Regions from separate parts of the Rhizobium sp. AN73 genome, predicted to be linked through region 1. Evidence: riboswitches for the same ligand, from Rfam matches in the RefSeq annotation. Region 1 holds a riboswitch; each other region holds the start of a gene.
The links. Region 1 has a riboswitch for cobalamin ahead of RBH10_RS07470 (ABC transporter substrate-binding protein). Riboswitches for the same ligand answer to the same signal wherever they lie in the genome.

Region 1 (2,195 bases):
GGCTGTCGGATGGCGATATCATGCGAATGAATGGTGTTTTCTGCGGCAATGCGGTGTCGGTCTTGCCGCGCTTGACGAGATCGACCGCGTTGTCGCAACCGCGATGCTGTTTCCCTATGAGAATGGGTTTGCGACGCTTGGCATGGTCATCGTTTCGCCGCGTCTGCAGGGGCAGGGCGTTGCTCCCTGGCTGGTGCGGAAACTTGTTGCGAAGTTTCCCGCCGTTTGCCTGCGGCTGAACGCCACGGATGTGTCGCGACGGCTGTTTTCCGGGCTCGGCTTTGCCGGGGATTCGGAAAAAGTCCATCTCTTCAGGGGACGGACAAATTGTCTTTTCGAGATGCCGGCGCTTGGCAGAAAACAAAAAATAGAGCCACTGTCGGAAGATCATCTGCCAGAGGTGGCGGAGATCGACCGCGCAGCGTTCGGTGCTTCGCGCCGGGGCGTTTTGCAGCGTCTTCTCGCGCAGAATACGGGTTACGGTTTGTTCGAGGCGGGCCATCTTACCGGCTTTGCACTGCGCCGGGCGGCAGGAAAAGGCCATATTGTCGGCCCGGTCGTTGCGGCTGACGAGACGGATGCGATTGCGCTGGTGAAACGGCATTTTGCCGATCTCGACGATGAGCTTGTCCGCCTCGATGCGATGCGCGACAATGGTTACTTCATTGATTTTCTTGCGCAATCCGGGTTGGTGGTGATTGAAACTCTGACCACCATGTCGAAAAACCTGCCACAGCCGGCAGGCTCCGGTGCCGCAAAGATTTTCGCGCTGGCAGGCCCGTCTTTGTGCTGAGGTGCGGCACTATCGCAATTGACGCCCCGCCGCTTGCCCCGTATGTCAGAAACCGACGGTTCCTGAAGCCGAAGGGCGAAGGGATTAATAGGGAACATGGTGCGGGTGATTGTTATCGCCCAATGCCGTGGCTGCCCCCGCAACTGTAAGCGGATTGCCGTTCATCCTCGTGACGTGTGAAAGCGTCGTGCCACTGTATCCTCAAGGATGCGGGAAGGCAGATGAACGGCGCATATTCGTGAGCCAGGAGACCTGCCGTCATAATATGGACCATCGTTACGGGCGGGGATGCCCGGAAGAGGAGCTGATTATGACCTTTCCGTCTGCGGAAACGTATTCCGTGTCCCGTTCTCCATCTCCACACATGCTGCCGCTCTGTCGCTACGCGTTTTGACGCGCGCGCCTGCGGATCACGCCACTTTATTTAGACTGGAGAACATATGTTTCATTTCAAACACCTGCCGGTTTCCGCCGGTCTTCTGGCCGTCGCATTCGCGGCCTTGCCCGTCGGTGCTGCTCAGGCGGCAGAAACCGTCTATCCGCTGACGATCAACAGCTGCGGCCACGAAATCACCTTCAAGCAGGCGCCCGCCCGCACTAGTATCGGTCGGACAGAGCACGACCGAGGTTCTCTATCTGCTCGGTGTTGCCGACAAGGTCGTGGGCACGGCGTTGTGGATCGGCCCGGTTCTGAAGGGTTATGAGGAGGCCAACGCCAAAGTGGAGCGGCTGGCCGATAACGATCCGAGCTTCGAGGCGGTGGTTGGCAAGAGGCCGGACCTCGTGACGACGCAGTTCCAGTGGCAGATCGGCCCAGAGGGTGTTGTCGGAACCGCTGAGCAATTCGCTGAACTGGGTATTCCCGTCTACACCTCGCCGGCCGATTGCATGGGCAAGGACAATTCCGGCGGTGGCGATGGCGTGCGCAAATCCGTTTTCACCATGGAGCTGATCTACCAGGAAATCCGCGAACTCGCGCAGATCTTCAACGTGCAGGATCGCGGCGAGGAAGTTGTGGCCGACCTGAAGAAACGCGAGGAAGCCGCCCGCGCCAAGATCGCCTCGGCAAATGGCAAGCTCTCCGCCGTCTTCTGGTTCTCCAGCGCTGAACTCGATATCGACCCTTACGTGGCGGGCCGCAATGGCGCACCGGGTTACATCATGTCCGCGCTCGGGCTGAAGAACGTCATTGAAAGCGATGAGGAATGGCCGACCGTTGGTTGGGAAACCATAGCCAAGGCCAATCCATCGGTGATTGTCGCCGGCAAGATGGACCGCCGTCGTTTCCCCGCCGATGACATTGCCGTCAAGCGCAAGTTCCTCGCCACCGATCCGGTTGCCAGCATCATGCCCGCCGTCAAGGACGGCCATGTCTTTGAAATGGACGCGCAGGCGATGAACC
Region 2 (2,195 bases), on a different contig from region 1:
GAGGTTCTTGTCCCGGTTTTTGATCGCTCTCGCGAAATAGCCATTGCCTCCGCCCGCGCCATCGCGCCGGAGACCCGTTTCATCCTTGCCGAAGGCAACTACCTGCTGCTGAACGAGGCGCCGTGGACGAAGCTCTCCGTCAGCTTCGATCTCGCCATCTTCGTGGGTCCATCTGTTGCGGTGCTCGAGGACCGCCTGCGGCAAAGATGGCAGGGCTACGGTCTCGATGCGACTGAGATCCACGCCAAGCTTTTCGAAAACGATCTTCCCAACGGAAAACGGGTGATCGAGAACTCTCGGCCTGCCGATATTCACATCGATATCTGGGAATAGGCCAACCCTTCCCGTTCCGTGGGTGACAGCGAGCATTCGCTGTTAAGCCTTCATTGACCATGTGTTGAATCTTTTTGATCCACAGGGTGGGGCTTTTGTGTGTCTAATTATTGACGAAAAAATTTCCTCATATACTATATGTGGTGTTCGAGGTTCTTCCGATCTCGCAAGTGTCGGGAGCTAAGACGGGAATTCGGTGCGCAACGCCATCATGGCCGAGCAATGCCGAAACTGCCCCCGCAACTGTAAGCGGTGAGCATCGTTCCGATTTGGGTCACTGGAGCCGAGGGCTCCGGGAAGGCCGGGATAGATGTTTTGACCCGCAAGTCAGGAGACCTGCCTTGAGCGAAAACGTCCACGGGCGGGGTGTCCGGAAGGAAGGTGTATGACGCAAATGAATTGCGTGCGCCCTTTTCTGCCCCCTTCCAGAACAAGCTTCGGGGTGAAGTCATGCCAGTGCATTTTTTTAAGTTCCTGCGCTCGTCGGCGTAGAGAGTGATCTTACGTGGCCCGGAGCATTTCCAGGAAAAGTGGACCCCGGTTTTACGTCCGGAAATGCAACAAAACGCTCCAAGCCGCAACTCGCCTGAATGACAGATCCATCGCCACCCGATTGCGATTGCAATCGGCAATGTTGAGCCGTGCGCAAAAGCGGCTTCGAAAGAGGAAATCATGAACGTCACCGTTTACAGCAAACCCGCCTGCGTCCAATGCACCGCCACCTATCGCGCGCTCGATCGCATCGGCGTCAGCTACGAGATCATCGATATCTCCGAAGATGCGGATGCGCTCGATCACGTTCGTGGCCTCGGTTACATGCAGGTTCCTGTCGTCGTCGCCGGCGAACGCCATTGGGCGGGTTTCCGGCCGGACATGATCGGCTCGATCAGCTGAGGAGGCGGCGCGATGGGGCTGATCGTCTATTATTCCAGCCGGTCCGAGAACACTCATCGCTTCCTTCTAAAGTTGGGGCGGCGAGTGCTTCGCCTGCCGCTCGGCGCCGAGGAGGACGTGCCTCAGGTGTCGGAGCCCTATGTTCTCGTCACCCCCACCTATGGGGGCGGCGGCATTAAAGGAGCGGTGCCGAAACCGGTCATCCGGTTTTTGAACGAGCCCTCCAACCGACATCTCATTCGCGGCGTCATCGCGGCGGGAAATACGAATTTTGGCGCAGCTTTCGCATCTGCCGGAGATATCGTGTCGCGTAAATGCGCGGTGCCGTTTCTCTATCGCTTCGAGCTTCTCGGCACGGAGGAAGATGTCGCCAACGTCAATCATGGATTGGAACGATTTTGGACACGCTGACCTCGAATGCCGCGCGCAACAAGGATGCCAAACCGCCGGCGTCCGTAACCCAGAAACCGCTGGATGTGGGCCTGGATTATCACGCGCTGAACGCGATGCTGAATCTTTACGATAGCGAAGGGAAAATCCAGCTCGACAAGGACCGTCTTGCGGCGCGGCAATATTTCCTCCAGCACGTCAACCAGAACACCGTCTTTTTCCATAACCTCAGGGAAAAGCTCGATTACCTGGTGACGGAGGGATATTACGAGCAGGAGGTGCTGGACCAGTATTCCTTCAATTTCGTCCGTGACCTTTACGACGAGGCCTATGCCAGAAAGTTCCGCTTCCCGACTTTTCTCGGCGCTTTCAAATATTACACCTCCTATACGCTGAAGACTTTCGACGGGAAGCGTTATCTGGAGCGTTATGAGGACCGCGTCTGCATGGTGGCGCTGGCTCTGGCGCGCGGTGACGAGAAACTTGCCCGCGATCTGATGGATGAAATCATTTCCGGCCGCTTCCAGCCGGCAACCCCGACCTTTCTCAACGCCGGCAAGAAAAGCCGCGGTGAACTG
Region 3 (2,195 bases), on a different contig from region 1:
GGACGCTGGCGGAATTCGGGGATGCGATGACACGCGGCGTCGGCAGGAACGGCGAACATCTGTACCCGTCTTTCCCCTATGCCTCCTATGCCCGCATGACGCAGAAGGACATCAACGACCTCTTCGGTTATCTGCGCGTTCTGCCCGCCAGCCAGAATGACGCGCCGGATCACGAGCTGCCGTTCCCTTTCAACATGCGAATGGCGCTGGGCGGCTGGAAGTTCCTCTATTTCGATACGTCCGGGCCACCCCGTGTTGAACTTGCCGATGCCAATGCCGAATTGCTGCGCGGCCAATATCTGGTGGAAGGGCCGGGCCATTGCGGCGAATGCCACACGCCGCGCAATGCACTCGGTGGTTTTCTGGAAGGCAAATGGCTGGCCGGTGGCCCCAACCCGGAAGGCGAGGGCCGCATTCCCGATATTACCCCCGGTTCCAAAAGTATCGGAAGCTGGGCGACGGCCGATATTGCCAACTATCTTGAAACCGGCTTCACCCCGGAATTCGACAGCGTCGGCGGCTCCATGGTCAAGGTGCAGCAGAACATGGCGCATCTGAGCGCCGACGACCGTAACGCGATTGCCGCCTATCTGAAGGCGATACCGTCGCGGTAGGGCGTGATACCTCTCCTCCGTCATCCTCGGGCTTGACCCGAGGATGACGCCGAGAGGGTAGCGTCGTGAGGTGTCGGACGCGCCGTCGCCATTGACTCCCGCACCCACCCGACGGATAACAATCCTGTGATGGTTCCTTCCGGGCGTTCCGGAAGGTGAAAAGGGAACACGATAGGGAGAAATCCTCATTCGTGGCTGCCCCCGCAACTGTGAGCGGAGAGCCTGAAGCGAAGTGCCACTGGTAAGCTGTCTCGCCGGATCTGGGCGAGGGCGATGCCGGGAAGGTGTTTCAGGTTTTGACCCGCAAGCCAGGAGACCTGCCATCACGGAAATGTCCATGCCGGCGGGGTGTCCGGAAGAGCGGAATTTCAGGGTGGCGACGCTGCTTCCCTGTGTCAGTCTCGTATCCCCGTGGTGAAGTGTATCGCATGCGGCTGTCCGGCTTTTGCCGTTCCGCCGCGTCTAAAGGCGCGGGGTCGCGCCGGGAGAGGGGTCACCATGTCCATCAACCAGAATACGGCAAATGCTGCCGTTTCAGCCAAAACGGGCAGCTTTGCACAATCGCTGACAGCGATCATGCTTGGCCTGTTCGTCGTCGGTTTTGTCGGCTTTTCGCATGTGGAAGCCGTTCACAATGCCGCGCATGACACACGTCATGCCAATGCTTTTCCCTGCCATTGAGGGGTGAGGCATGTCGTTTTTTCGTAATATCGTTTTTACCGCCGTTCTCGTCGGTATCGTCGGTGGCCTTGCCGTCTCGGCCATGCAGGCATTCGGCACCACACCGCTGATCCTCAAGGCGGAAACCTATGAAAATGCCGGCGGTGAAGCGCCTCACAGCCATGATGCTCCAGCCACGACCGGCGCGGATGCCGCTGCGGTTCCCGCCCATGAGCACAATGAGGAAGCCTGGGCTCCGGCCGATGGTTTTGAGCGCACCGCCTATACCTTGGCTGCCAATGTTCTGACCGCGATCGGTTACGCGCTGGTGCTGACTGGCCTCATCTCGCTGCGTGGCACCAATGCCGGCTGGCGCGAAGGTCTTCTGTGGGGCGTGGCCGGTTTTGCCGCCGTCATGCTCGCACCGATGATCGGCCTGCCACCGGAACTGCCGGGAAGCCCGGCCGCCGCCCTTGAGGCACGGCAAATCTGGTGGCTTTCGACGGTTGTCGCAACCGCGGGCGGCATTGCGCTCATCGCGTTTCGCCGCGAACCCTGGGCCATCGTACTGGCGCTGGTGTTGATTGTTGCCCCGCATGTCGTGGGTGCGCCCCTGCCGCCGGAAGGCGAACACGCGCTGGCACCGCTGCCGCTGGAGCGTCAGTTTATCGTTGCCGCCACCGTGACCAGCTTTGTTTTCTGGGCCTTGCTCGGAACATTGAGTGCGTTTTTCCTGAAGCGTTTCCAGTCGGCTTAAATCCATGCAGGACGCAGCCGAATGGAGTGACGAACTCGATGCGCTGCGTTTTGCCGTTCCCGGTCACGGCGCCTTCTGCGCCGTGCACCGCCTTGCCTTCAAGGCAGTTCTTGGCGCAAACCCCGACCGGGAAGCGGCGCTCGCCTATTTTCGAGATCACGAGG
Region 4 (2,195 bases), on a different contig from region 1:
AACGTCCGCGTCATTGGCCCGAAATTCCTGCCCGACCAGACAGGCCGGATCGACCTGAAGAACCCGGCGCTGAAGGGCATACAGCCGCAGCAATAACGGCGCGGGTGTGCACCCGTTACGAAGCGAGTGAGCACGAAGCTCCCTCATGGTTTGATGGCAAGGTTGGAAAATCTCTCCTTCGTCATGCTCGGGCCTGTCCCGAGCATCTGCAACCTATCGTTTTTTATGACATGTTGGCAGATCCTCGGGACAAGCCCGAGGATGACGTCGAGTATGGATGGAGGTGTGAGCCGTCTAAGGAGCAGGGTTACCCTCCGCGCGCCTTACCGCCCGCCCCAGCGATTGCGAAACACCAGCTCCTCCAGCGGCACCCGCTGCCGCCAGCCCTTCACCGCCAGTTCCGGTTCGGTGTAAAGCGCATCGACGCGGCCGAGGCACAACCATGCGACGATTTCGATGTGGTCGGGAATATCGAGAATGGCGCGAATGTCGCTGTCGTGGAAAATGCTGACCCAGCCGACGCCTATGCCTTCGGCGCGCGCCGCAAGCCAGAGATTCTGGATGGCGCAGACGGTGGAATAGACATCCGTGCGTGGATTGTGGGTGCGGCCCAGCACCACCTTGCCACCGCGTGTCGGGTCGCAGGTGACGCAGATGCTGAGCGGCGCCTTGCGGATGCCCTCCAGCTTCAGGCTGCGATAAAGTGCCTGCTGCTCCCCCTCGAACATCGCCGCCGCCTCGCCATTGGCACGGGCGAACGCAACCCAGGCCGCCTGCCTGACGGCACCATCCGTGATGAGCGTGAAATTCCACGGCTGCATGAAACCGACGGAAGGCGCGGAATGCGCCGCCTTCAGCAAACGCTCGACCACATCGTCCGGCAATGGATCGGGCAGGAACTGGTCGCGCACATCGCGGCGGGTTTCGATGACACGGTAGATCGCCTCGCGCTCCTCCTCGGAAAACGGGCGAGCGGGCGAAAGCGCATAATCGAACGCATTGGCATCGAGTGAACTGGTCGCGAGCGGATCGGTCGGCATCGTCTATCCCCAACAATGCTGGCGCGCCGCCACGAAAACCGGCTCCGGTTTCCGCCTGCACGACACGCTTCTTCAACAACCTGCCGCCGTCCACGCGGGCCAGTCTATCCTGTCAGGCCGGTCTTCTGACTCGGCATCATCCGCCCGCTTTCGCCTTCCCGAATTGCTTCAGTGGCATCAGAAAAAGGGCATCCGCCTCACAGCGCTGGGCACGTTCCGGTTTCGCACCGGATTCCCGATTCTCCCGCCGCAAATGGCGGGCACCTGACGCAAGAACCTATGGGCAAGAAAGCTTGCGAATACAAGCATATTGCAGAGCGATGCGGCAATGTGACCATGGCGAGCCCCCTCCACCTCCGTCATTCCGGCCTTGAGCGGAAATCCAGCCAGCCCAAGTCCTTGGGCTGAAAAGAATCCTTTCGCCGCGCAGACGCGCGTCGGCTGGATGCCGGATCAAGTCCGGCATGACGGAAGCAGCACTCCTTATCACATCACTCCACGGGGAAATAACGCACATAGGCGAACTCGTCACCATCGGGTGACCAGTTGGGCGAGTTCATCGTTCCCTGCCCGCCAAACAGCTCGAACAGCGTTTCGACATTGCCGCCATCCAGGTCCATCAACCGCACGCGTACATCAAGATCGCGCGGATGGTCGAAGACATCGGCGTCATAGGAGACGAACACCACCTTGTCCCCCTTGGGAGACGGATGCGGGAACCAGTCGCCATAGGCACTGTCGGTGATGCGCTCGACGGCCGAGCCATCCACCCGCACGCGCCAGATCTGCATCAGGCCGGTGCGGCTGGAATTGAAATAGATCCACCCGCCATCCGGCGAATAATCCGGCCCGTCATTGCGGCCCTCACCACGGGTAAGGCGCGTCTCAACACCGCTGTCTATGTCCATGGAATAGATATCGAAAACCTGATCGCGAATGCCGCAATAGGTGAAACTTTTCCCGTCCGGCGACCAACCGTGCCAGTAGGAAGGAAGGTTCTTCGTCATCAGCCGCGGCGTGCCGCCCGTGGACGGTAAAAGATAGATGGCGCTCTTGCCGAACTCCACCTTGTCGGAAATGGCATACAGCGAACCATCAGGCGAAATGCCGTGGTCGTTGTTGCAGATCGTAGCAAAGCCGGTATCGACCTTCTCC

Region 2: linked by a shared signal. The riboswitch ahead of nrdH (glutaredoxin-like protein NrdH) and the one ahead of RBH10_RS07470 (ABC transporter substrate-binding protein) in region 1 are both predicted to bind cobalamin.
Region 3: linked by a shared signal. The riboswitch ahead of RBH10_RS18475 (CbtB domain-containing protein) and the one ahead of RBH10_RS07470 (ABC transporter substrate-binding protein) in region 1 are both predicted to bind cobalamin.
Region 4: linked by a shared signal. The riboswitch ahead of bluB (5,6-dimethylbenzimidazole synthase) and the one ahead of RBH10_RS07470 (ABC transporter substrate-binding protein) in region 1 are both predicted to bind cobalamin.

Annotation. Positions count from the first base shown of each region.
Region 1 is NZ_JARWME010000001.1:1,655,824-1,658,018, forward strand. It holds gene RBH10_RS07460 (GNAT family N-acetyltransferase) at 1-793, shown strand, start outside; cobalamin riboswitch at 833-1,068, shown strand; gene RBH10_RS07465 (hypothetical protein) at 1,204-1,359, opposite strand; partial or broken gene RBH10_RS07470 (ABC transporter substrate-binding protein) at 1,294-2,195, shown strand, end outside.
Region 2 is NZ_JARWME010000002.1:2,515,217-2,517,411, reverse strand. It holds gene RBH10_RS22335 (nucleoside triphosphate hydrolase) at 1-333, shown strand, start outside; cobalamin riboswitch at 467-692, shown strand; gene nrdH (glutaredoxin-like protein NrdH) at 1,006-1,227, shown strand; gene nrdI (class Ib ribonucleoside-diphosphate reductase assembly flavoprotein NrdI) at 1,240-1,638, shown strand; gene nrdE (class 1b ribonucleoside-diphosphate reductase subunit alpha) at 1,626-2,195, shown strand, end outside.
Region 3 is NZ_JARWME010000002.1:1,726,970-1,729,164, reverse strand. It holds gene RBH10_RS18480 (cytochrome c) at 1-614, shown strand, start outside; cobalamin riboswitch at 728-954, shown strand; gene RBH10_RS18475 (CbtB domain-containing protein) at 1,113-1,295, shown strand; gene RBH10_RS18470 (CbtA family protein) at 1,306-2,031, shown strand; gene RBH10_RS18465 (hypothetical protein) at 2,036-2,195, shown strand, end outside.
Region 4 is NZ_JARWME010000002.1:938,167-940,361, reverse strand. It holds gene RBH10_RS14590 (DUF2865 domain-containing protein) at 1-96, shown strand, start outside; gene bluB (5,6-dimethylbenzimidazole synthase) at 324-1,040, opposite strand; cobalamin riboswitch at 1,138-1,323, opposite strand; gene RBH10_RS14580 (TolB family protein) at 1,532-2,195, opposite strand, start outside.